4 regions of the Serinicoccus shuyuelongi genome follow, and region 1 is predicted to be linked to each of the others. Evidence: predicted binding sites of a transcription regulator. Region 1 holds the regulator's gene; each other region holds the start of a gene.
The links. Region 1 encodes LexA, which represses DNA repair genes until DNA is damaged. Its sites were predicted from a motif close to TCGAACANNTGTTCGA; they were not measured.

Region 2: uvrA (excinuclease ABC subunit UvrA) is a predicted target of LexA. The motif match lies at 3,012-3,027, and genes of this name have one in related genera.
Region 3: ACI3EY_RS09565 (alpha-ketoglutarate-dependent dioxygenase AlkB) is a predicted target of LexA. The motif match lies at 3,045-3,060, and genes of this name have one in related genera.
Region 4: recA (recombinase RecA) is a predicted target of LexA. The motif match lies at 3,541-3,556, and genes of this name have one in related genera.

What each region holds. Positions count from the first base shown of each region.
Region 1 is NZ_JBJFZU010000005.1:12,018-17,325, forward strand. Features, by position in the region: gene ACI3EY_RS07755 (glycoside hydrolase family 65 protein) at 1-1,532, shown strand, start outside; gene ACI3EY_RS07760 (hypothetical protein) at 1,607-2,242, shown strand; gene ACI3EY_RS07765 (LysM peptidoglycan-binding domain-containing protein) at 2,250-2,636, opposite strand; gene lexA (transcriptional repressor LexA) at 2,897-3,616, shown strand; gene ACI3EY_RS07775 (PRC-barrel domain-containing protein) at 3,683-4,045, opposite strand; gene ACI3EY_RS07780 (Sir2 family NAD-dependent protein deacetylase) at 4,101-5,006, opposite strand; gene ACI3EY_RS07785 (sensor histidine kinase) at 5,003-5,308, opposite strand, start outside.
Region 2 is NZ_JBJFZU010000014.1:43,037-48,344, forward strand. Features, by position in the region: gene gltB (glutamate synthase large subunit) at 1-2,938, opposite strand, end outside; gene uvrA (excinuclease ABC subunit UvrA) at 3,107-5,308, shown strand, end outside.
Region 3 is NZ_JBJFZU010000006.1:83,232-88,539, forward strand. Features, by position in the region: gene ACI3EY_RS09540 (metal ABC transporter permease) at 1-288, shown strand, start outside; gene ACI3EY_RS09545 (Fur family transcriptional regulator) at 288-674, shown strand; gene ACI3EY_RS09550 (GNAT family N-acetyltransferase) at 755-1,414, shown strand; gene ACI3EY_RS09555 (isoprenyl transferase) at 1,428-2,213, opposite strand; gene recO (DNA repair protein RecO) at 2,213-2,944, opposite strand; gene ACI3EY_RS09565 (alpha-ketoglutarate-dependent dioxygenase AlkB) at 3,071-3,706, shown strand; gene ACI3EY_RS09570 (VOC family protein) at 3,731-4,405, shown strand; gene ACI3EY_RS09575 (hypothetical protein) at 4,437-4,964, opposite strand; gene ACI3EY_RS09580 (sodium:solute symporter family protein) at 4,942-5,308, opposite strand, start outside.
Region 4 is NZ_JBJFZU010000010.1:218,277-223,584, reverse strand. Features, by position in the region: gene ACI3EY_RS12880 (S41 family peptidase) at 1-1,636, shown strand, start outside; gene ACI3EY_RS12875 (regulatory protein RecX) at 1,641-2,258, opposite strand; gene recA (recombinase RecA) at 2,258-3,304, opposite strand; gene ACI3EY_RS12865 (NYN domain-containing protein) at 3,585-4,736, opposite strand; gene ACI3EY_RS12860 (aspartate kinase) at 4,902-5,308, shown strand, end outside.

The sequences.
Region 1 (5,308 bases):
TCCGGTGGAACCTCTTCCAGCTCGGCCAGGCGTCGTTGCGGGCGGGCTCCCACGGCATCCCCGCCAAGGGGCTGACCGGCTCCGGCTACGGCGGGCACTACTTCTGGGACACCGAGTGCTACGTGCTGCCGTTCCTGGTCTACACGCACCCGCAGGCGGCCCGGAACGCGCTCCGCTTCCGGCACGGGATGCTGGAGTCCGCGCGGCGGCGGGCGGCCGAGATGTCCCAGCACGGCGCGCTCTTCCCCTGGCGCACCATCAACGGCGAGGAGGCCTCGGCCTACTTCGCGGCCGGCACCGCGCAGTACCACATCAATGCGGACGTGGCCTATGCGCTGATGAAGTACGCCCGGGCCACCGAGGACGTGGAGTTCCTGCGTGACCAGGGCGTCGACATCCTGGTCGAGACGGCCCGGCTGTGGGCCGACCTCGGCTTCTGGCAGAGCAACGGCTCCCGGCAGTTCCACATCCACGCCGTCACCGGCCCGGACGAGTACACGACGATCGTCAACGACAACCTGTTCACCAACGTGATGGCTCAGCTCAACCTGCGCGCCGCCGTGGAGGGTGTCCGGGAGCTGCGGGACGCGGACCCCCGGCAGTTCGACCGGGTGATGGCCCGGCTGGGTCTCGGGGAGTCCGAGGTCACGGCCTGGGAGCACGCCGCGGACGGGATGCACATCCCCTACGACAAGACCGTCGGCGTGCACCCCCAGGACAGCCACTTCCTGGAGCGTGAGGTCTGGGACCTGGACGCCACGCCCGCCCACACCCGGCCGCTGCTGCTGCACTACCACCCGCTGGTGATCTACCGCTTCCAGGTGCTCAAGCAGGCCGACGTCGTGCTGGCGCTCTACCTCGCCGGGGACGCCTTCACGGCCGAGCAGAAGCTGGCCGATTTCGACTACTACGACCCGATCACCACCGGGGACTCCACCCTGTCCGCGGTGGTCCAGTCGATCGTCGCGGCCGAGGTCGGTTACCACGACCTGGCGCTGCGCTACTTCTACGCCGGCCTCTTCGTCGACCTCGCGGACGGTCACGGCAACGCCTCCGACGGGGTGCACGTCGCCTCCACCGGTGGGGTGTGGAGCGCCCTGGTCGCGGGCTTCGGCGGGATGCGTGACCACGACGGGGAGCTGACGCTCGACCCGCGGCTCCCGGACTCCTGGACCGGGATCACCTGGCGTATGCGCTGGCATGGGTCCCGGCTGCGCGTCACCGTCGGACAGCAGGCGGTGCTGCTCGCGGTCGAGGTCGGTGGACCCGTCGACCTGAGCGTGCGGGGCAGCACGGTCCATGTCGGCAGCGAGGAGGTGCGGGTGGAGCTCGACGGGCACGGGCCCCGGCGCGCAGGCGGCCCGCGGGCGCCCGCGGTGGCCAGCGGCATACCCACCCACCGGTCCGCGGACGGCGCGTCCCGCAGCGGCGTGGTCCCGCACAGCTGGTCCGCGACCGACGGGGCCGAGGACGGCCCCTCGGCACCGGTGAACCGGCCCCACACCGAGGACCCGCCGACGGCCCACCCCTGAGGATGAGGTGCCGCTGACGGTCGGCGCCCCGCGTCCGGCTTGGCCCGTGCGGGGCGCTGTGGTCGGATGGGGGCATGACTGACCCGACCGACATGCCGTTCCAGGGGGACTCCGACCAGCCTCGCGAGTCGATCTACGAGGGTCGGCGGCCGAAGAAGGACACGGGCTCGCAGCACGGCACGGACCCGGCGGCGGACGGTTCGGCCCCTCGCCCGGGGCCCTCCACCACCCGACTGGGGATGCTGGCGGACCCGGAGGAGACGGAGACCGACATCCTGGCGGCGCGCGTCGCGGGACCGCACGACCAGGAGGGGATGACCGCGCTCTGGCGGGCCACCATGGACCTGGGTCACTGGTGGTTCGTCGCGGTCGGCGAGCCCGGTGCGGAGTCTCCCGCAGCGGCCCAGATCGACGACCAGCTGATGCTGCTCACGTTCACCAGCGCGGAGCGGGCCCGGCACTTCGCCGTGCAGAACGAGATGATCGGCGCGGACGAGGACCTACGGGCGATCGCCCTGGCACCCGCCGAGGTGGTCGACTCGGCTCAGACCTACAGCGAGGCCGGCATCGGCGGGTTGATGTTCGACCCGCATCTCGCGGGCTACTTCATGCCCTCCGAGCAGCTGCCCGTCGTGTGGGACGCGCTGGGCGGCGACGTGGACGGGGACTCGGACACACCGGTGGACGCGCCGCGCCCGTCCGGCTCCTGACAACCGGTCAGCGACCGGGGATGACGAGTTCCTGACCCACGGCGATCGAGGTACCGCTCAGGCGGTTCGCCTGCTGGATGTCGGCGATCGCCTGGCTGAGCGGCAGTCCGGGCAGGTGCTCCTGCGCGACCTGCGAGAGCGTGGTGCCCGGTTCCACGACGACGGAGGACGCCGCGCTCGCCGGGCCCATGACGCCGACGCTGAAGAGCGTCGCCGCGAGCACGGCCACCGCCAGCGCGACCGTGGCCGTGATCGCCAACCGACCGCGCCGGGTCAGGTGGAGCGAGGACGTCCCGGCCGGGGACGTGGCGACCACCCTGCGGGTGGACGTGCTCCATCCGCGCCCGACCTCGGGCAGCGGGACGGAGATGAAGCTCGCGGTGGCAGTGCTCATGCTGATCACCTTCCTCGTGGCGGTGCTCACCGGACAGCTGTCCGATAGCACGTCTGTTCCATGTGTAGCACACCCGTACGATGCATGTCGACACGCGGGCCGAACAGGTGTTTGCCTCCGGTGTCGTGCCCCCGTAGGCTGTATTCATGTCAGGGACTCAACCACCCGCCACTGACATACCCTCTGACCAGGGACGATGCCTCAGCACCGGACCGCACGAGGGACGCCGAGGGTGGGACCCGAGCAAGGGGATGGAGAGCATGGCCACGATCCACGAGATGCCGGACCGGGACGGCGGCGCGGCGCTGACGAACCGGCAACGCCGTGTGCTGGACGTCATCCGGGACGCGATCGACCACCGCGGCTACCCGCCGAGCCTGCGTGAGATCGGGGACGCGGTCGGACTGACCTCACCGAGCTCGGTCGCGCACCAGCTGAAGATGCTGGAGCGCAAGGGCTTCCTCCGCCGCGACCCGCACCGTCCGCGCGCCATCGAGGTCGTGCACCCCGGCGGCGAAGGCCCCGGTTACCGCCGCGGTGACGGCGAGGGTGCGACCGCGCCGGATGCCGGCTTCGACGAGACCGGGATCGGCGACGACCGCCCCCGCCCCTCCTACGTCCCGCTGGTCGGCAGGATCGCGGCGGGTGGCCCGATCCTGGCCGAGGAGGCCGTGGAGGACGTCTTCCCCCTCCCCCGTCAGCTGGTCGGGGACGGCGAGCTCTTCCTGCTGAAGGTGGTCGGCGACTCCATGGTGGACGCCGCCATCTGCGACGGGGACTGGGTCGTGGTACGCCGGCAGCCGACCGCGGTCAACGGGGAGATCGTCGCGGCGATGCTGGACAACGAGGCCACCGTCAAGACCTACCGCCACCGGGACGGCAAGACCTGGCTGATCCCGCACAACCCGGCCTACGAGCCGATCGACGGTGACCACGCCGTGATCCTCGGCAAGGTGACGGCGGTCCTGCGCCGCGTCTGAGCGGCTCCACGATCGCGGCGCCCGTCCCGGCCCCTCCATCCTCTGGCCGGGGCGGGCGTCGTCGCGTCATGCCGAGGGGGCCGGCCCCTCCTCCACGGCGTAGTAGTCGTAGAGCTCCTCCTCCTCGTCCTCGTTGAGGTGCCCGTCGCACGCGATCTCCGGCGCCCCCTTGAGCATCTCCACCGGGTAGGGCACCCGCACCTGTCGGTCCTCGACGACGGCGTTGGCGACCGGGCAGAAGATCTTCCGGCCGCCGAGCAAGCCGGTGCGCACCGTGATCCAGGCCGGTTCCCCGGTGCCGTTGTCCAGGTAGACCTGGTCGAGCCGGCCCACCTTGTGACCGTCCTGGTCCACGACCTCGGCGTCGTACAGCTCGCCGAGCTGCTCGTAGCTGACCACGACGACCTCCTCGTCCGTCTCGTCCTGCACGTGGGCGACCCGGACCGTGCGGTCCCCCGGCCCCGGCCGGGTGGTCGCCGTCAGCCTAGCGACCCAGGTCCGTGACCAGCCGACCCAGGACGTCCCCGACGAGGGCGTCGAGCTGCACGGTGGCCTCGGCGTCCCCCCGGGTGGGACCGCGGGTCACGACCACCACGGGTATGCCCTCCCGCGCCGCCCGCCGCACGAACCGGTAGCCGCTCATCACCCGCAGCGAGGACCCGAGCACGAGCAGGCACCGGGCCTCGTGCACCAGCTCGAAGGCCACCTCGACCAGCTCGCGCGGCACCGAGCCGCCGAAGAAGACCACGTCCGGCTTGAGCCGGTCGCCACCGCAGACCGAGCACCTGGGCGTGCGGAAACCCGCCACCAGGTCCTCGGGCAGGGCGACGTCACCGTCGGGACGGACCTCGCCGGCGGTGTCCACGTGGGCCAGGAAGCCCGGGTTCGCGACGTCCAGCCACTCGTGCACCTGCCCGCGTCCGGTGGGCTCCCCGCAGTCGAGACAGACCACCCGGGTCAGGGTGCCGTGCAGCTCGAGCACCCGTCGACAGCCGGCCTGCTGGTGCAGCCCGTCCACGTTCTGGGTGATCACGTGGCTCAGCAGCCCGGCCGCCTCGAGGTCGGCGACGGCGCGGTGCGCCGCGTTGGGGCTGGCCCCGGCGAACCTGCTCCAGCCCGCGTAGGCACGGGCCCAGTAGCGCTGGCGCGCCTCCGCGGAGGTGACGAAGTCGCCGTGCTGCATCGGGGTCACCCGCCGGGTGCCATCCGGTCCCCGGTAGTCCGGGATCCCGCTCGCGGTGGACATCCCCGCCCCGGTCAGCGCCACCACCGCGCCACCGGCGAGCAGGTCACGGGCCCGCTGGTACCGGTCCTCGTCGATCCGGGTCGGGGGCGGCATCGTCAGGGACAGGTCCATCGGGCCGACCCGTGCCGGCTGCTGCCCGCTCACGGCGCACCACCGGCCGGCAGCTGCACCACGAACTCGGTCCGACCCGGCTCGGACTCGACCCGCACGCCGCCCCCGTGGGCACGGACCACGGCCGACACGATCGACAACCCCAACCCGGTGCTCCCGGCCGCCCTCGAGCGGGAGTCGTCGCCGCGCGCGAAGCGTTCGAAGACGGTCGGGCGCAACGGCTCCGGCACGCCCGGCCCGTCGTCGGCCACGACCAGCTGCACGGTGCCTGCGTGGCGTCGCAGCCTGGTGGTGACGGTGGTGCCCCCCGGGGTATGCGTGCGCGCGTTCGTCAG
Region 2 (5,308 bases), on a different contig from region 1:
CCTTGCCGGGCGGCAGCTGGCCCCCCTCGCCTGGCTTGGCGCCCTGGGCCATCTTGATCTGGATGTCGTCGGCGTGCACCAGGTACGGCGAGGTCACCCCGAACCGTCCGGAGGCGACCTGCTTGATCGCGGACCGTCGCTCGGGGTCCAGCAGCCGGTCGACGTCCTCTCCGCCCTCGCCGGTGTTGGACTTGCCGCCCAGCCTGTTCATCGCGATCGCCAGCGTCTCGTGCGCCTCCTGCGAGATGGAGCCGTAGCTCATCGCGCCGGTGGCGAAGCGTCGGACGATGTCGCTGACCGGCTCGACCTCGTCGACGTCGATCGGTTCCCGGTCCGGGTTGGTCCGGAACAGCCCGCGCAGGGTCATCAGGTCACCGGCCTGCTCGTCGACCAGGTCGGTGTACTGCTGGAAGATGTCGTAGCGCCCCTGCCGGGTGGCGTGCTGCAGCCGGAAGATGGCCTCCGGGCCGAAGAGGTGCGGCGGCCCCTCGCGGCGCCACTGGTACTCACCGCCGATGGTCAGCGCCCGGTGGTAGGGCGGGATGCCGGAGAGCGGGTAGGCCACCGCGTGCCGGCGTGCCACCTCCTCGGCGATGACGTCCAGGCCCACCCCGTCGATCTGGCTGGTGGTCCCGGTGAACCACCGCTCGACGACGTCCCGGGACAGGCCGACGGCCTCGAAGGTCTGGGCGCCGCGGTAGGAGGACACCGTGGAGATGCCCATCTTGGACATGACCTTCAGGACGCCCTTGCCGAGGGCCTTGATCAGGTTCCTGATCGCCACGTCCGGGTCCAGGCCGTCCAGCACCTGGCCGGAGGAGCACAGGTTCTCCACCGACTCCATGGCCAGGTACGGGTTGACGGCGGCGGCGCCGTAGGCGACCAGCAGGGCGACGTGGTGCACCTCGCGGACGTCTCCGGCCTCCACCAGCAGCCCCACCCGGGTACGGGTGTTGTTGCGCACCAGGTGGTGGTGCACCGCGCTGGTGAGCAGCAGCGACGGGATCGGTGCCTGCTCCCGGTCCGCGTGCCGGTCCGAGAGCACCACGAAGAAGGCGCCCCGGGCCACGGCCGCGTCGACCTCCGCGCAGATCTCCTCGAGGCGGTGCTCGAGCGCCTCCGCCCCGAGGTCCACCCGGTAGAGGCCGCGGACCACGACGGGGGTGAACTCCGGGTGCTCGCCCTCCAGGTTGATCCGCCGCAGCTTGGCCAGCTGGTCGTTGTCGATCACCGGGAAGGGCAGCACGACCTGCCGGGCGTGCTCGGGGGTCTCCGAGAGCAGGTTCGGCTCCGGGCCGGTGGAGCCCTCCAGCGAGGTGACGATCTCCTCGCGGATCGCGTCCAGCGGCGGGTTCGTCACCTGGGCGAAGGCCTCGATGAAGTAGTCGAAGAGCAGCCGGGGCCGGTCGGAGAGGACCGCGATGGGGGTGTCGGTCCCCATCGCGCCGATCGGCTCGGCGCCGGCCTGGGCCATCGGCGCCATGATGATGCGCAGCTCCTCCTCGGTGTAGCCGAAGATCTGCTGCCGCCGGACCACCGAGGCGTGCGTGTGCCGCACGTGCACCTGGTCGGGCAGCGACTCCATCCGCACCAGGTGCTGCTCGAGCCACTCCCGGTAGGGCTGGCGGGCGGCCAGGTCGCGCTTGACGGCGTCGTCGTCGAGGATCTCGCCCCGCTCCAGGTCGACGAGGAACATCCGTCCCGGTGCGACGCGTCCCTTGCGCACCACCTTCTGCTCCGGGACCGGCAGCAGGCCCGACTCGGACCCGAGGATGACCAGCCCGTCGTCGGTGACCCAGTAGCGGGAGGGACGCAGGCCGTTGCGGTCCAGCACGGCCCCCACCTGGGTGCCGTCGGTGAAGACCAGGTTGGCCGGCCCGTCCCAGGGCTCCATGAGCATCGAGTGGTACTCGTAGAAGGCACGCAGGTCGGGCTCCATGGCGGCGTTGTTCTCCCACGCCTCCGGGATCATCATCAGCACCGCGTGCGGCAGGCTGCGCCCACCCAGGGCCAGCAGCTCCAGCACCTCGTCGAAGGTCGCGGAGTCGCTGGCCTCCGGGGTGCAGATCGGCAACGCGTCGTCGAGGGGACCCGGGAAGAGGTCGCTGCGCAGCTGGGACTGGCGCGCCCGCATCCAGTTGCGGTTGCCCTTGACGGTGTTGATCTCGCCGTTGTGCGCGATCATCCGGTACGGGTGGGCCAGCGGCCAGGACGGGAAGGTGTTGGTCGAGAAACGGGAGTGCACCACCGCCAGCGCGCTGGTGAACCGCTCGTCCAGCAGGTCGGGGAAGTACGCCGGGAGCTGGTTCGTGGTCAGCATCCCCTTGTAGGTGAGGGTGCGCGTCGACAGCGACACCGGGTATGCCGGGGTGCGCCGCTCGATCCGCTTCCGGGTCAGCCAGACGCGGCGTTCCAGCTCCAGGCCCTCCTCGTCCGGGGCCTCCGGTCCCGCGGCGACGACGAGCTGGCGCATCACCGGCATCACCGACAGGGCCGTCGGTCCGATCATGTCGCTGACGACCGGGACGTCGCGCCAGCCCAGCAGGCTCAGGCCGCCGTCGGCGACGATCTGCTCGACCTGCGCGGCCACCTCCTCGGTCGCGCCGTCGCCGGGCAGGAACAGGATGCCGACGGCATACCGGCCCGGGTCGGGGAGCTCGAAGGGGAGGACCGCGCGCAGGAAGCCGTCCGGGATCTGGGTGAGGATGCCGGCCCCGTCACCGGAGTTCTCCTCCGAGCCGACGGCCCCGCGGTGGTCCAGGTTGTGCAGGGCGGTCAGCGCCGAGGAGACGATGTCGTGCCGGGGCACGCCGTCCAGGGTGGCGACGAAGGCCACCCCGCAGTTGTCGTGCTCGTGCGCCCCGTCGTAGAGCCCCTCGGGTGCGGCCCCGGGGACGGGGCGCAGCGCGGCAGGGGTGCGGTGGTGCGGCTCGGTCATGGGTTCACCGGTCTTCGGGACGGGGCTGCCGTGGGGGCAACCGGACGTTCACGGGGCGGCCAGCGTGGCCTTGTCGAGCATATATGTGGGGATCAGCATACCTATGCATCCGCCGGGGTGGAAAAGCCGGAGCGGGGGTGTGTCGGTGGCGGGACCTACAGTGGTGGGGTGCCCACATCTGCCTCTCCCTCCGTGTCCCGAGCCGTCACCCGCGCCCGGCACGATCGTCTGGTCGTGCAGGGGGCGCGCGAGCACAACCTGAAGGACGTCTCGGTCGACATCCCGCGGGACTCGCTCGTCGTCTTCACCGGTCTATCCGGCTCGGGCAAGTCCTCGCTGGCGTTCGACACCATCTTCGCGGAGGGCCAGCGTCGGTACGTCGAGTCGCTGTCCGCGTACGCCCGCATGTTCCTCGGCCAGATGGACAAGCCGGACGTCGACTTCATCGAGGGACTGTCCCCGGCGGTCTCGATCGACCAGAAGTCCACCAACCGCAACCCGCGCTCGACGGTCGGCACGATCACCGAGGTGTACGACTACCTGCGCCTGCTCTTCGCCCGGGTCGGGCGTCCGCACTGCCCGGTCTGCGGCGAGCCGGTGGAGCGGCAGACGCCGCAGCAGATCGTCGACCGTCTGCTGGCGCTGCCCTCCGGCGTCCGGTACCAGCTGCTGGCCCCGGTGGTGCGCGGCCGCAAGGGTGAGTTCGTCGACCTCTTCGCCGAGCTGCAGTCCAAGGGCTTCGCCCGGGCACGGGTGGACGGTGAGCTGATCTCGCTGGCCGAGCCCCCGACCCTGGAGAAGCAGCGCAAGCACAGCATCGAGGTGGTCGTCGACCGGCTCGTCACCAAGGGCGACGGCACGACCGTGGACCGCGCCTACGCGCGCCGGCTCACCGACTCGGTGGAGACCGCGCTGCGGCTCGCGGACGGCATCGTGGTCGCCCAGTTCGTGGACGTGAGCGAGGACGGTCAGGACGACCCGGGTCGTGCTGCGCCGGTGGACGAGCGGGGGGACGCGCTGCCCCGGGAGCGGCGCTTCTCCGAGCGGATGGCCTGCCCGAACGAGCACCCGCTGTCCATCGACGAGGTGGAGCCGCGCTCGTTCTCGTTCAACAGCCCCTTCGGCGCCTGCCCGGCGTGCACCGGCATCGGCGTGGAGCTGGAGGTGGACCCCGAGCTCGCGGTCCGTGAGGACCTGAGCGTCCTCGGCGGGGCGCTGGTGCCGTGGTCCACCGCCAACGGGTTGAGCGACTACTTCCTGCGGGTGCTGGGCGGGCTCTCCGACGACCTCGACTTCCGGCTGGACGTCCCGTGGAAGCAGCTCCCCGGACGCGCGCGTGACGCGGTCCTGCACGGGTACAAGCACAAGGTGCACGTGAAGTACCGGAACCGTTTCGGCCGGGAACGCAGCTACTCCACCGGCTTCGAGGGTGTGATCCCCTACGTCAAGCGCAAGCACGCGGAGACCGAGTCCGACAGCAGCCGGGAAAGGTACGAGGGGTACATGCGGGAGGTGCCCTGCCCCACCTGCAAGGGGCAGCGGCTGAAGCCGGAGATCCTCGCCGTGCACGTCGGCGGGATGAGCATCTCCGAGGTCTGCGCCCTGCCCATCGACCAGTGCGCGGAGTTCCTGGCGTCGGTGGAGTTCACCGAGCGCGAGTCCGCGATCGCCGGGCAGGTCAACCGGGAGATCGCGGCCCGGCTGGGGTTCCTGCTGGACGTCGGGCTGGACTACCTGTCGCTGGAGCGTCCGGCCGGGACGCTGAGCGGGGGAGAGGCGCAGCGGATCCGGCTGGCGACCCAGATCGGGTCCGGGCTGGTCGGCGTGCTCTACGTGCTCGACGAGCCGAGCATCGGTCTGCACCAGCGTGACAACCGCCGGCTGATCGAGACGCTGACCCGGCTGCGCGACCTGGGGAACACCCTGATCGTCGTGGAGCACGACGAGGACACCATCGCCACCGCCGACTGGGTGGTCGACATCGGGCCGGGGGCCGGCGAGCACGGCGGGCACGTCGTGCACAGCGGGTCGGTCAAGAAGCTGCTCAGCCACCCCACCTCGCTGACCGGGCAGTACCTGTCCGGGCGCCGGTCCATCCCCGTCCCACAGGAACGCCGACCCCAGGACGGCCGGGCGGTCACCGTGCGGGGTGCCCGCGAGCACAACCTGCGCGAGATCGACGTCTCCTTCCCGCTCGGCAACCTGGTCGCCGTGACCGGTGTCAGCGGGTCGGGCAAGTCGACGCTGGTCAACGACATCCTCTACCGGGTGCTGGCCAACCAGCTGAACGGCGCCCGGCACGTCCCGGGACGGCACCGCAAGGTGGAGGGGCTCGACCAGCTGGACAAGGTGGTGCACGTCGACCAGAGC
Region 3 (5,308 bases), on a different contig from region 1:
CTCGCGATCGGGGTCTTCGTCCTGGCCACGCTGGCCGGGTGGCTGACCCGGGTGGTCGCGGCGGCCCGGCACCGTCGCGCCGAACGGCACCTGCACGAGCACGGCAGCGGGTGCGGGCACGAGACGGTCCCGCACGGTGACCACGTCGACTATCTGCACGACGGGCACCGGCACGCGGCGCACGAAGGGCACTACGACGAGCACGCCGAGGGGGGCGTGCCGCACGACCACCCCACCGCCCCTAGGCTGGAGGGCCATCAGGTCCACCCGGAGGAGGCGAGCCGCTGATGAGCACCACCCGACGGCCGACCCGTCAGCAGTCTGCGGTGATCGAGGCGCTGGGCGCGACCGAGGACTTCACCAGTGCCCAGGAGCTGCACGCCTCCCTGCGCGACTCCGGCGCCAAGGTGGGTCTGGCCACCGTCTACCGGACGCTGTCCACGCTGGCCGACTCCGGTGACGTGGACGTGCTCCGTACCGGCGACGGTGAGTCCGTCTACCGGAAGTGCTCCACCGGGCACCACCACCACCTGGTATGCCGCTCCTGCGGCCGGACGGTGGAGATCGAGGGTCCCACCGTCGAGCGCTGGACGGACGCGGTCGCCGCCGAGCACGGTTTCTCCGAGGTCGCCCACACCCTGGAGATCGTCGGCACCTGCAGCGACTGCCGCTGATCCCGACGGTCCGCGACGAACCCGACGGTCCGCGGCAAACCGGTTGCTCGCAGACCCGGGGCTGCCTAGCCTCGCCCACCATGGGCTTCACGATCCGCGACTACGCCGACCTGGACGAACCCTCGTGGCTGCGCTGCCGGGTGCTCTCCTTCCTCGGCTCGTCGTACTTCGACGACGTCCGGGCCGCCCGGACCACCTTCGCGGGTGACGCGCTGCAACTGGTCGCGGTGCTGCCGCGCCCCGAGGGCGTGACCACCCCGGGCGCGGAGCAGGTCGTCGGCATCCTGGACGTCGAGCTGTGGGAGGAGTCCGGTGAGCCGGTCGCCACGATCGACACCGTCGCGGTGCACCCCGACCACCAGCGTGCGGGGATCGCGGGGGCTCTCCTCGGCACTGCCGTCGCCGAGCTGGGTCACCGTCCGGGCGGCGTCCGGTGGCTGGACGCCTGGACCCGCCAGGACCCCGAGGCCTGCGGCTGGTACGAGGCGCAGGGGTTCAGGCTCGACCAGACGTACCTGCACGTCTACGCGGACGCCGAGGCCGATCCACGAACGAAGGTCCCGGCGCCGGGGACGGCGACGGGGCATACCGGGGCGGGGCCGTTCGGCCTGGGGGCACCGGTGAAGGCGTTCTACCACGGTCCCGACGAGGACCCGGTGAAGTGGCGGGAGCGCTTCGCGCGGGTGCATCAGTGCCGGCGCTACCTGCGCCGGCTCGACACGGGGTCGCCCGGCAGCTGATGGCTCCCGAGCCTCAGGAGCCGGAGGCGTCCACCGCGCCGCCGTAGCGGCGGTCCCGGCCGACGTACTGCTCGATCGCCCGCCACAGGTCCCGGCGGTCGAAGTCGGGCCACAGCGTGTCCAGGAAGATCATCTCGGCGTAGGCGTTCTGCCAGAGCAGGAAGTTGGACGTGCGCTGCTCTCCGGAGGACCGGACGAAGAGGTCCACGTCCGGCACCTCGGGGTGGTAGAGGTAGCGGCCGATCGTGCGCTCGTCGATGCCGCGCGGGGAGAGCCGTCCGTCACGCACGTCCTCGCCGATCCGCTTGACGGCGTCGGCGATCTCGGCCCGGCCGCCGTAGTTGACGCAGAAGTTCAGCGTGATGACGTCGTTGTCCCGGGTCCGCCGCTCCGCCTCCTGCAGCTCGGAGATCACCGACCGCCACAGCCGGGGTGTCCGCCCGGACCAGAGCACCCTGACCCCCCAGGAGTCGAGCTCGTCCCGGCGACGGTGGATGACGTCCCGGTTGAAGCCCATCAGGAACTTCACCTCGTCGGGGCTGCGGCGCCAGTTCTCGGTGGAGAAGGCATACGCGCTGACGCAGCTCACCCCGACCTCGATGGCACCGGCGATGACGTCGAGCAGCGAGGCCTCCCCCGCCTCGTGACCCTGCGTGCGCTTCAGACCACGCTGGTTGGCCCAGCGTCCGTTGCCGTCCATCACGATCGCGACGTGCTGCGGCACCTGCTCGCGCGGGATCTGCGGGGGCCGCGCACCCGAGGGATGCTCAAACGGTCGGACCGGCTGTCGACCTGCCATCACAGGCTCCTCTCCAGGTGGCGCAGCGAGCGCACCCCGCGCTCCAGGTGCCACTGCAGGTAGGCCGCGACCAGGCCGTTCGCCTCGCCCCGATGACGACCCTGCGCCGCGTCCGCCACCGACCAGTCCCCGGCGAACAGCGCCTGCAGCAGCGCCAGCGTCTCCGGCGCCGGGGCGGTGGACCCGGGGGGACGGCAGACCGGGCAGACCACGCCACCGGAGGGGACGTGGAAGGCGCGGTGCGGCCCGGTCATCCCGCACCGGGCGCAGTCGACGAAGCTGGCCCGCCAGCCACCGATCGCCAGCGCCCGCAGCAGGTAGGAGTCCAGCACCATCCGGCTGTCGTGCTCCTGCCCGGCGAGCGCCGCCAGCCCACCGGCCAGCAGCCGGAAGTGCGCGACCGCCGGCTCCTGGTCGTCGGTGAGCTGCTCGCAGGTCTCCAGCATGACGTTGGACGCGGTGAAGGCGGGGTAGTCGCGGGCGATCATGTCGCCGTAGGGGGCGAGCCCGTCGGCCTGGGTGATGATGTCCAGGCTTCGTCCCTCGTAGCACTGGACGTCGACGACCATGCCCGGCTCCAGGCGGGCCCCGAACTTGCTCGAGGTCCTCCGGACCCCCTTGGCCACCGCCCGGATCCGACCCCGCCCACGGCCCAGCATGATGACGATGCGGTCGGCCTCCCCCAGCTTGTACGTCCGCAGCACGATGGCGGCGTCGCGGTACGTGGGCATACCGCCAGTGTCCCACCTCGCACCCACGACGCACCGGCCACCACACCGGTCATCGCACCGGCCGGCCAGCCCGATCGGCGACCCTCCACCCTGTCGTATGTCGTACACCTGTTCTATGCTCTCACCATGATGCTCCAGGGATCGCTGCTCGACCAGGTCGACGAGGTGGGGTTGCGCGCGCTCGGGGACGCGGTGCACCGCACCGGGCTCGACCACGGCGCCTGGGTCGACCTGCGCCCCGGTTGGGTCACCGGCTCGGACCAGCTCTTCTCCCGGCTGGCGCTGGGCGGACCGGCCGGCGTCGCGTGGCGCGGCGAGGAACGGCAGATGTGGGACCGGCAGGTGACCACGCCTCGGCTGCTGCGCTTCTACCGCGAGGGGGAACGGCTGCCCGACCCGGTGCTCGAGCAGGCGCGCCTCGACCTCGGTCGTCGGTATGCCGACGAGCTCGGCGAGCCCTTCACCACCGCGGGCATGTGCCTCTACCGGGACGGCCGCGACAGCGTCGCCTGGCACGGGGACCGGGTCGGGCGCAGCAGCACGCGCGACACCCTGGTCGCGATCGTCTCGCTGGGCGCGCCCCGGGCACTGCTGCTGCGGCCCCGTGGTGGCGGCAGCAGCCGGCGGTTCGTGCTGGGCCACGGTGACCTGCTGGTGATGGGCGGCTCCTGCCAGCGCACCTGGGACCACTGCGTGCCCAAGACGTCCTCGCCCGTCGGGCCCCGGATCAGCATCCAGTTCCGACCCCGGGGCGTGCGCTGAGGGCCGCGCACTACAGTGGCGCCCGTGCTGCACCCCTCCGACGACGCCGCCCTCGACCATCTCGTGCTGGCCGTCCCCGCCCTGGACGCCGCCATCGACGACCTAGCCCGGCGGACGGGCGTGCGACCGGTCCCAGGTGGCGCGCACCCGGGTCGAGGCACCCGCAACGCGCTGCTGGGGCTGCGCTGGCACGGCAGCACCCGGTGCTACCTGGAGCTGCTCGGACCCGACCCGGACCAGCCGGCGGTGGCCCCTGAGGACACCATGCTGGGGCTGGGGCACCTCGGCGCCGACTTCGCGCCACGGCTGCACGGCTGGGCGGTGCGCCCCGCCGACCTCGCCGGGAGCCTCGACCGGGCGGCCGCCGCCGGAGTGCAGGCGGGGCGTCCGTTCGCCGCCTCCCGCGTCACCCCGGCCGGGACGCCGCTCGCCTGGGAGATGGCGGTCCCGGACCCGCTGGGTCTCGGCGGGCTGCAGCCGTTCCTGGTCGACTGGCGCGGTGGCGCCCATCCCGGTGACGACCCGATGCCGGTGCTGGACCTGATCGGGCTGGACCTGGAGCACCCGGAGCCCGGGACCGCCGAGCGGGTGCTGGGTGTCCTGGGCGTGCGCGCCCGCGTCGACCTCGGCCCGGAACCGCAGCTGGTCGCGACCCTGGGCACCCCCGACGGCGAGGTCCGGCTCGGCGCACCGGGCTGAGCCGGGCTGCACGGCATACCTCTGCGGCGGCCTAGGTCCGCGGCGCGTCCCAGCGTCCGGCCAGATAGGTCTCGTCGGCGCCCGAGACCGCGTTGACATGTCCGACCGCGGTCCCGTCTGCGGGGTCGAACCGCCACACCGGCAGGTGCAGCAGCTCCAGGCGGCGCACCTCGTGCCTCGGCTTGCGGAGGAGGTAGCTGCGGTTGATCTGCGTCTGCTGCACGTCGGCGACCAGTTCCAGGGCGCGCTCGCGTCCTACCGTCGCCGGATGCACGACCCCGTCCTCGACCACCTGGGTGTGCGGCACCGTCGCCAGGAGCCCGCGGTACTGCGAGACCGCATCCACGAAGATCACGGTGGGGCGCACCGCCGTGCGGAACGGCGGTCGGTCCGCCAGCACGTCGGACCAGGCGATCCACAGCGGGTGCAGCACCAGCTCGCCGACGGCCCGCCCGGCGGGGCCCCGGCGCGGCCGACGCGGCATCCGGGACCGGGCCTGCTCCTGGGTGAGCAGACGGTCCCCGATGACGGTGAGGTCAGCGGGTCGGACCGGCGGCACCGACCGACTCCTCCTCGACCGCGTGGTAGTGGTCGACCAGCTCGCGCTGCCTCGACGTCGTGGGGCCGGTCAGCAGGCTGACCACGACGATGAGCAGCAGGCTGACGGGCGCGGCGATGATCGGCTCGGCGTTCGTCGGCAACCAGCCGCCGACGATGAGCACGACGAAGATCACGGCACCGCCGACCATCCCGGACAGGGCCCCGGCGGTGGTGGCGCCGCGCCACCAGAGACCCAGCACCATCGGGAAGCCGAAGCTGGAGAGCAGGAAGCCGCCCACCCAGCCGACCATGACCGCGATCAGCTGGGGCGGGTCGAGGGCGAAGTAGATGCCGATCGCGCTG
Region 4 (5,308 bases), on a different contig from region 1:
CGGGGCCCGCACGGCCGAGACCGACGAGGAGGCCACGGTCCCGCCCAGCCCCGACCTGGACGCGGAGGGTGCCGAGCAGCGGATCACCGCCTTCCCCGTCCCCTCCGCGGACTACCGGGACCTGCGCGCGGCCAAGGGCGGTGTGCTCTGGGTGAAGGTCGCCGGTGACTCCGGCGTCCTCGGGAGCAGGCGCTCCGGCGTCGAGGGCGAGCCTGCCACCGACTCCCTGGAGTACTTCAGCTTCGACAAACGGGCGGTCAGCACGGTCAGCGACGCGCTGGAGCGCTACCGGGTCAGCGGTGACGGCGAGCGCGTGCTCGTGCAGCACGGCGACGAGCTGCACGTCCAGCCGGCGTCCCGGGCCCCGGAGGAGGGCGAGGCGGAAGACAAGGTCGCGGTCGACCTGTCCCGGGTCCGCCTGGAGGTCGACCCCGCGGCGCAGTGGCAGCAGATGTTCGACGAGAACGCCCGCATCATGCGCGAGCACTTCTGGCGCGAGGACATGGACGGCGTCGACTGGGAGGCCGTCGTGGCGCGATGGCGGCCCCTGGTCCCGCGGCTGGCCACCCATGACGACCTCGTCGACCTGCTGTGGGAGACGGTCGCGGAGCTGAACACCTCGCACGCCTACGTGAGTCCCCCGGAGCCGCTGGGCGACCAGAGCCAGCGCCTGGGGCTGCTCGGGGCCGACCTGTCCCGCGCCGAGGACGGCTGGCGCATCGAGCGGATCCTCCCCGGTGAGTCCAGCGACCCCGAGGCCCGTTCCCCGCTGCAGGCGGCGGGCGTCGACGCCCGCGCCGGCGACGTGCTCGTCGCCGTCGACGGGCGCCCCGTCGACCCGGCCCACGGCCCGGCACCGTTGCTCGTCGGGGCCGCCGAGGTGCCGGTCCAGCTGACCCTGCGGAGGGAGGGCACCGACCGACGCGTCGTCGTGGTCCCGCTGGGCGACGAGGAGGTGCTGCGCTACCAGGACTGGGTGCAGTCACGCCGGGAGTACGTCGCGGACAGCTCCCAGGGCCGGCTCGGCTACCTGCACATCCCGGACATGATGAGCGTCGGCTGGGCGCAGCTCCACCGTGACCTGCACCTGGCGACCCGGTGCGAGGGCCTGGTGGTGGACGTCCGCTACAACCGGGGCGGGCACACCAGCCAGCTGGTGCTCGCCCGGCTCGGTGCCCGGGTCGTGGGGTGGACGCACGCCCGCCACTACGCGCAGGTCGGCTCCTACCCCGCACAGGCTCCGCGCGGGCCGGTCGTGCTGGTCGCCAACCGGTTCTCCGGGTCGGACGGGGACATCGTCAACGCGGGGGCCCAGGCGCTGGGCCTGGGTCCCGTCGTCGGCGAGCGCACCTGGGGCGGCGTCGTCGGCATCGACGGCCGGTTCGACCTCGTGGACGGCACGTCGGTCACCCAGCCTCGCTATGCCTTCTGGCTGGAGGGCAAGGGGTTCGCGGTGGAGAACCACGGCGTCGACCCCGACATCGAGGTGGTCCACTCCCCCGGCGACCTCGCCGCAGGGACCGACCGTCAGCTCGACCGTGCGGTCGAGGAGGCCCTCCGACTGCTGGCCGAGCGCCCCGCGGCGACCCCGCCCCCGCTGCCAGAGCCGCGGGTGCGGGTGCGCCGACGGGGCTGACGCGTCAGTCCCGACCGTGCTCGGGCAGGGCGTCCAGGGCCTCACGGATGACCTGGTACGACACCCCGGAGCTGTACCCCTTGCGGGCCAGGAAGCCGGCGAGGCGACGGGTCTGGGTCTCGCGGTCCAGGCCGCGCAGGCTGCGCGCCCTCCGGGCCACCAGAGCCTGCGCCTGGGCGCGCTCGTGCTCGGGGTCGATCTCCTCCAGGGCGGCGTCGACGACCTCGTCGGCGACCCCCTTCTGGCGCAGCTCGTGCCGGAGCGCACTCGCGGCCAGGCCCTTGGTCTCCTGCTTGGACCGGACGTACATCTCGGCGTAGGCCTCGTCGTCGACCAGGCCGACCTCGCCCATCCGGTCCAGGACCTGCGCACCGACGACCGGGTCGCACCCCTTGTCGCGGAGCTTGTCCTCCAGCTGGCGCCGGGTCCGTGGACCCATCGCCAGCTGCCGCAGGACCACTCGCCGAGCCACCGAGTGCGGGTCCGGCTCGGCCTGCGTCCCTACCGACGGGGCGCGCTCGGGATCCCCGCCGCGGGCGGGACGGAGGCCGTACGCACTGGCCGCCGCCTCCGCGGCGGCCAGTGCGTCCTGCGCCGCAGACAGTCGGTCTGCGGTGGCCATCAGAAGTCGACCGAGACCTCACCGGTGACCGGGTCGACCCCGGCCGGGAGGTCCTCGCTGCTGGTGGCCGGGGCGGCGGATGCACCGATCCCCAGCTTGGACTTGATGTTGCGGTCGATGGTGTCCGCGATGTCGGCGTTGTCCTTGAGGAACTGTCGGGCGTTCTCCTTGCCCTGCCCCATCTGCTCGCCCTCGTAGGTGTACCAGGCACCGGACTTGCGGACGAAGCCGTGCTCCACGCCCATGTCGATCAGGCCACCCTCGCGGGAGATGCCGTGCCCGTAGAGGATGTCGAACTCGGCCTGCTTGAAGGGCGGGGAGACCTTGTTCTTGACGATCTTGGCCCGCGTCCGGTTGCCGACCGCGTCCGTGCCGTCCTTGAGCGTCTCGATCCGGCGGACGTCGATCCGCACCGAGGCGTAGAACTTCAGCGCCTTGCCACCGGTCGTCGTCTCGGGCGAGCCGAACATGACGCCGATCTTCTCGCGCAGCTGGTTGATGAAGATGGCGGTGGTGCCGGTGGTGCTGAGGGCACCGGTGATCTTGCGCAGCGCCTGCGACATCAGCCGCGCCTGCAGACCCACGTGGCTGTCCCCCATCTCGCCCTCGATCTCCGCCCGCGGGACCAGGGCCGCCACCGAGTCGATGACGACGATGTCCAGCGCGCCGGAGCGGATCAGCATGTCCATGATCTCCAGCGCCTGCTCACCGGTGTCCGGCTGGCTGACCAGCAGCGCGTCGGTGTCGACACCCAGCTTCTTGGCGTACTCCGGGTCGAGCGCGTGCTCGGCGTCGATGAAGGCCGCGATCCCGCCGGCCTTCTGGGCGTTGGCCACGGCGTGCAGGGCGACCGTGGTCTTACCGCTGCTCTCCGGGCCGTAGATCTCGACCACGCGACCGCGCGGCAGCCCACCGACCCCCAGGGCCACGTCGAGGGCGATGGCTCCGGTCGGGATGACCTGGATCGGCGGACGGTCCTCGTCGCCCAGCCGCATCACGGACCCCTTGCCGTGCTGCTTCTCGATCTGGGCCAGGACGGTGTCCAGGGCCCGGGTCCTGTCGTTCTTGACCCCGGCCGCACCGGTGGTCTTGCTTGCCTGTGGCATCTGCCTGCTCCTTCGTCTCGTGGCGGGCGCGCCTACCTTCGACCGACCCGGGACCGTCCCGGGGGACGGGCCCGATGTCTGGGTCAGACGCTAGGGGCCGGCACCGACAGTCCCGGGGCTCCACGATGGATCTGTGGACAACCGTGCCTGTCGGCGGCACCTTGTGGACACGGTAGTCGCACGTGCGTACGAAGACGACCAGGACACGCAGGCGTGTCGGTCAGGGTGCCGTGACCAGGTACCCGTTGCCCTTGCGGGTCAGCTCGACCATGCCGGACGCAGCAGCGCCCTTGCAGAACTGCAGGAACGACCCGTACCCGAGAGGCTTCTCGGAGAAGCCCTCCCGGCGGCCCCGGACCTGGTCCTTGAGCCCGGACAGCGCCACCCCGGAGCCCTCGTCCAGGTCCGCCACGGTCTCGCGGAGCAGCAGGAAGGCCTCCTGCCGGCCACCCTCCTCGGGCAGCGTCACCTCCGGGTCCCCCTTGGCCGGGCCCGGGCTCAGCTCGATGATGCCGCGGCCCGCCAGGTGGTCCAGCAGCTCCCCGAAGGCACGGAACCCGTGGGTGGCCTCGGAGAACGTCGAGTCCTTGCGGAGCAGGGTGCGCTTCAGCACCGAGGCGGTCACGGCTCCCCCGGAGCTGCGCTGCAGACCGGAGACGGTCTGCGCCACCAGCGAGGGCAGGTCCGTGTCCTGCTGCTCCACCTCCGGCTCGTGTCCGGACTCGTGCCCGGGCTCGTGGCCCGGCTCCACGCCGACACCCTGGGTGCCGGCCGGGGCCTCGGCGCCGGCCACCGCCTCGTCCGCGACCTCGGTCACCGGTGCCGCCTCGGTGCGCACCCGGCGTGCCTTGCCCCGGGTGCGCCCGGTGCTCGGCCGGACGGCGTCCGGCTCGGCCGGCACCACCCCGTCGAGGTCGTCGTAGTACATGAACTCGTCGCAGGCGGGCGGCAGCATCGTCGAGGTGGAGTCGCGGACGCCGAACCCGATCACCCGCTTGTTGAGCTCGCGCAGCTTGTGCACCAGCGGGGTGAAGTCGCTGTCCCCGGTGCAGATGGCGAAGGTGGTCAGGTAGTCCCGCTCGTAGGCCATCTCGATCGCGTCGACCGCCATCTTGATGTCAGCGGCGTTCTTGCGTGAGGCCCCCATCCGCTGGGTCATCTCGATCAGCTCGACGTGGTTGCGGGTCAGCATCCGCCGGTCCTCGTCGAAGTAGGACCAGTCGGCATAGGCGCGCCGGGTCACCACCCGTCCCCGCTCGGCCAGCGCGTCGGCCACCGGACGTAGGTCGAAGGGGACCCCGAGGTGGTCGCGCGATCCGAGCGCGAGGTTCTCGTAGTCGATGAGCAGCGCGATCCGGTCCTCGTCGTCCATGTCGACGAGCGTAGGCCACCACGGGCCCTCCCCCGTCCCGCCCGCGCCAGGCCGCACCCGTGCTTCCCCAGCGTCAAGGGCTGACCGGTCCGCCCCCTAGACTGGCTGCTCGCCCGGCAGGGGAGATCCCGTCCCCCTGCCACGACACCCTGCACAGGAAGTCCCATGGCTCTGCTCGTGATGAAGTTCGGCGGTTCGTCCGTGGCCGACGCCGACGCGATGCGTCGGGTCGCCCAGCGGGTCGTCTCCGCCCACCACGCCGGTGACCGGGTGGCAGTCGTCGTCTCGGCGATGGGCGACACCACCGACGACCTCCTCGACCTGGCCGGGCAGATCGCCTCCGGCACCCCGCCGGTCCGGGAGATGGACATGCTGCTCTCGGCGGGCGAGCGCATCTCGATGGCGCTGCTCGCGATGGCCATCGAGCAGCTGGGGGTCCCGGCCCGCAGCTACACCGGCGCCCAGGCCGGTATGCGCACCGACACCGCACACGGTCAGGCCCGCTTGCTGGACGTCCAGCCGGGGCGGGTCCGGGGCACCCTGGAGAACGGCGCGGTCGCGATCGTCGCCGG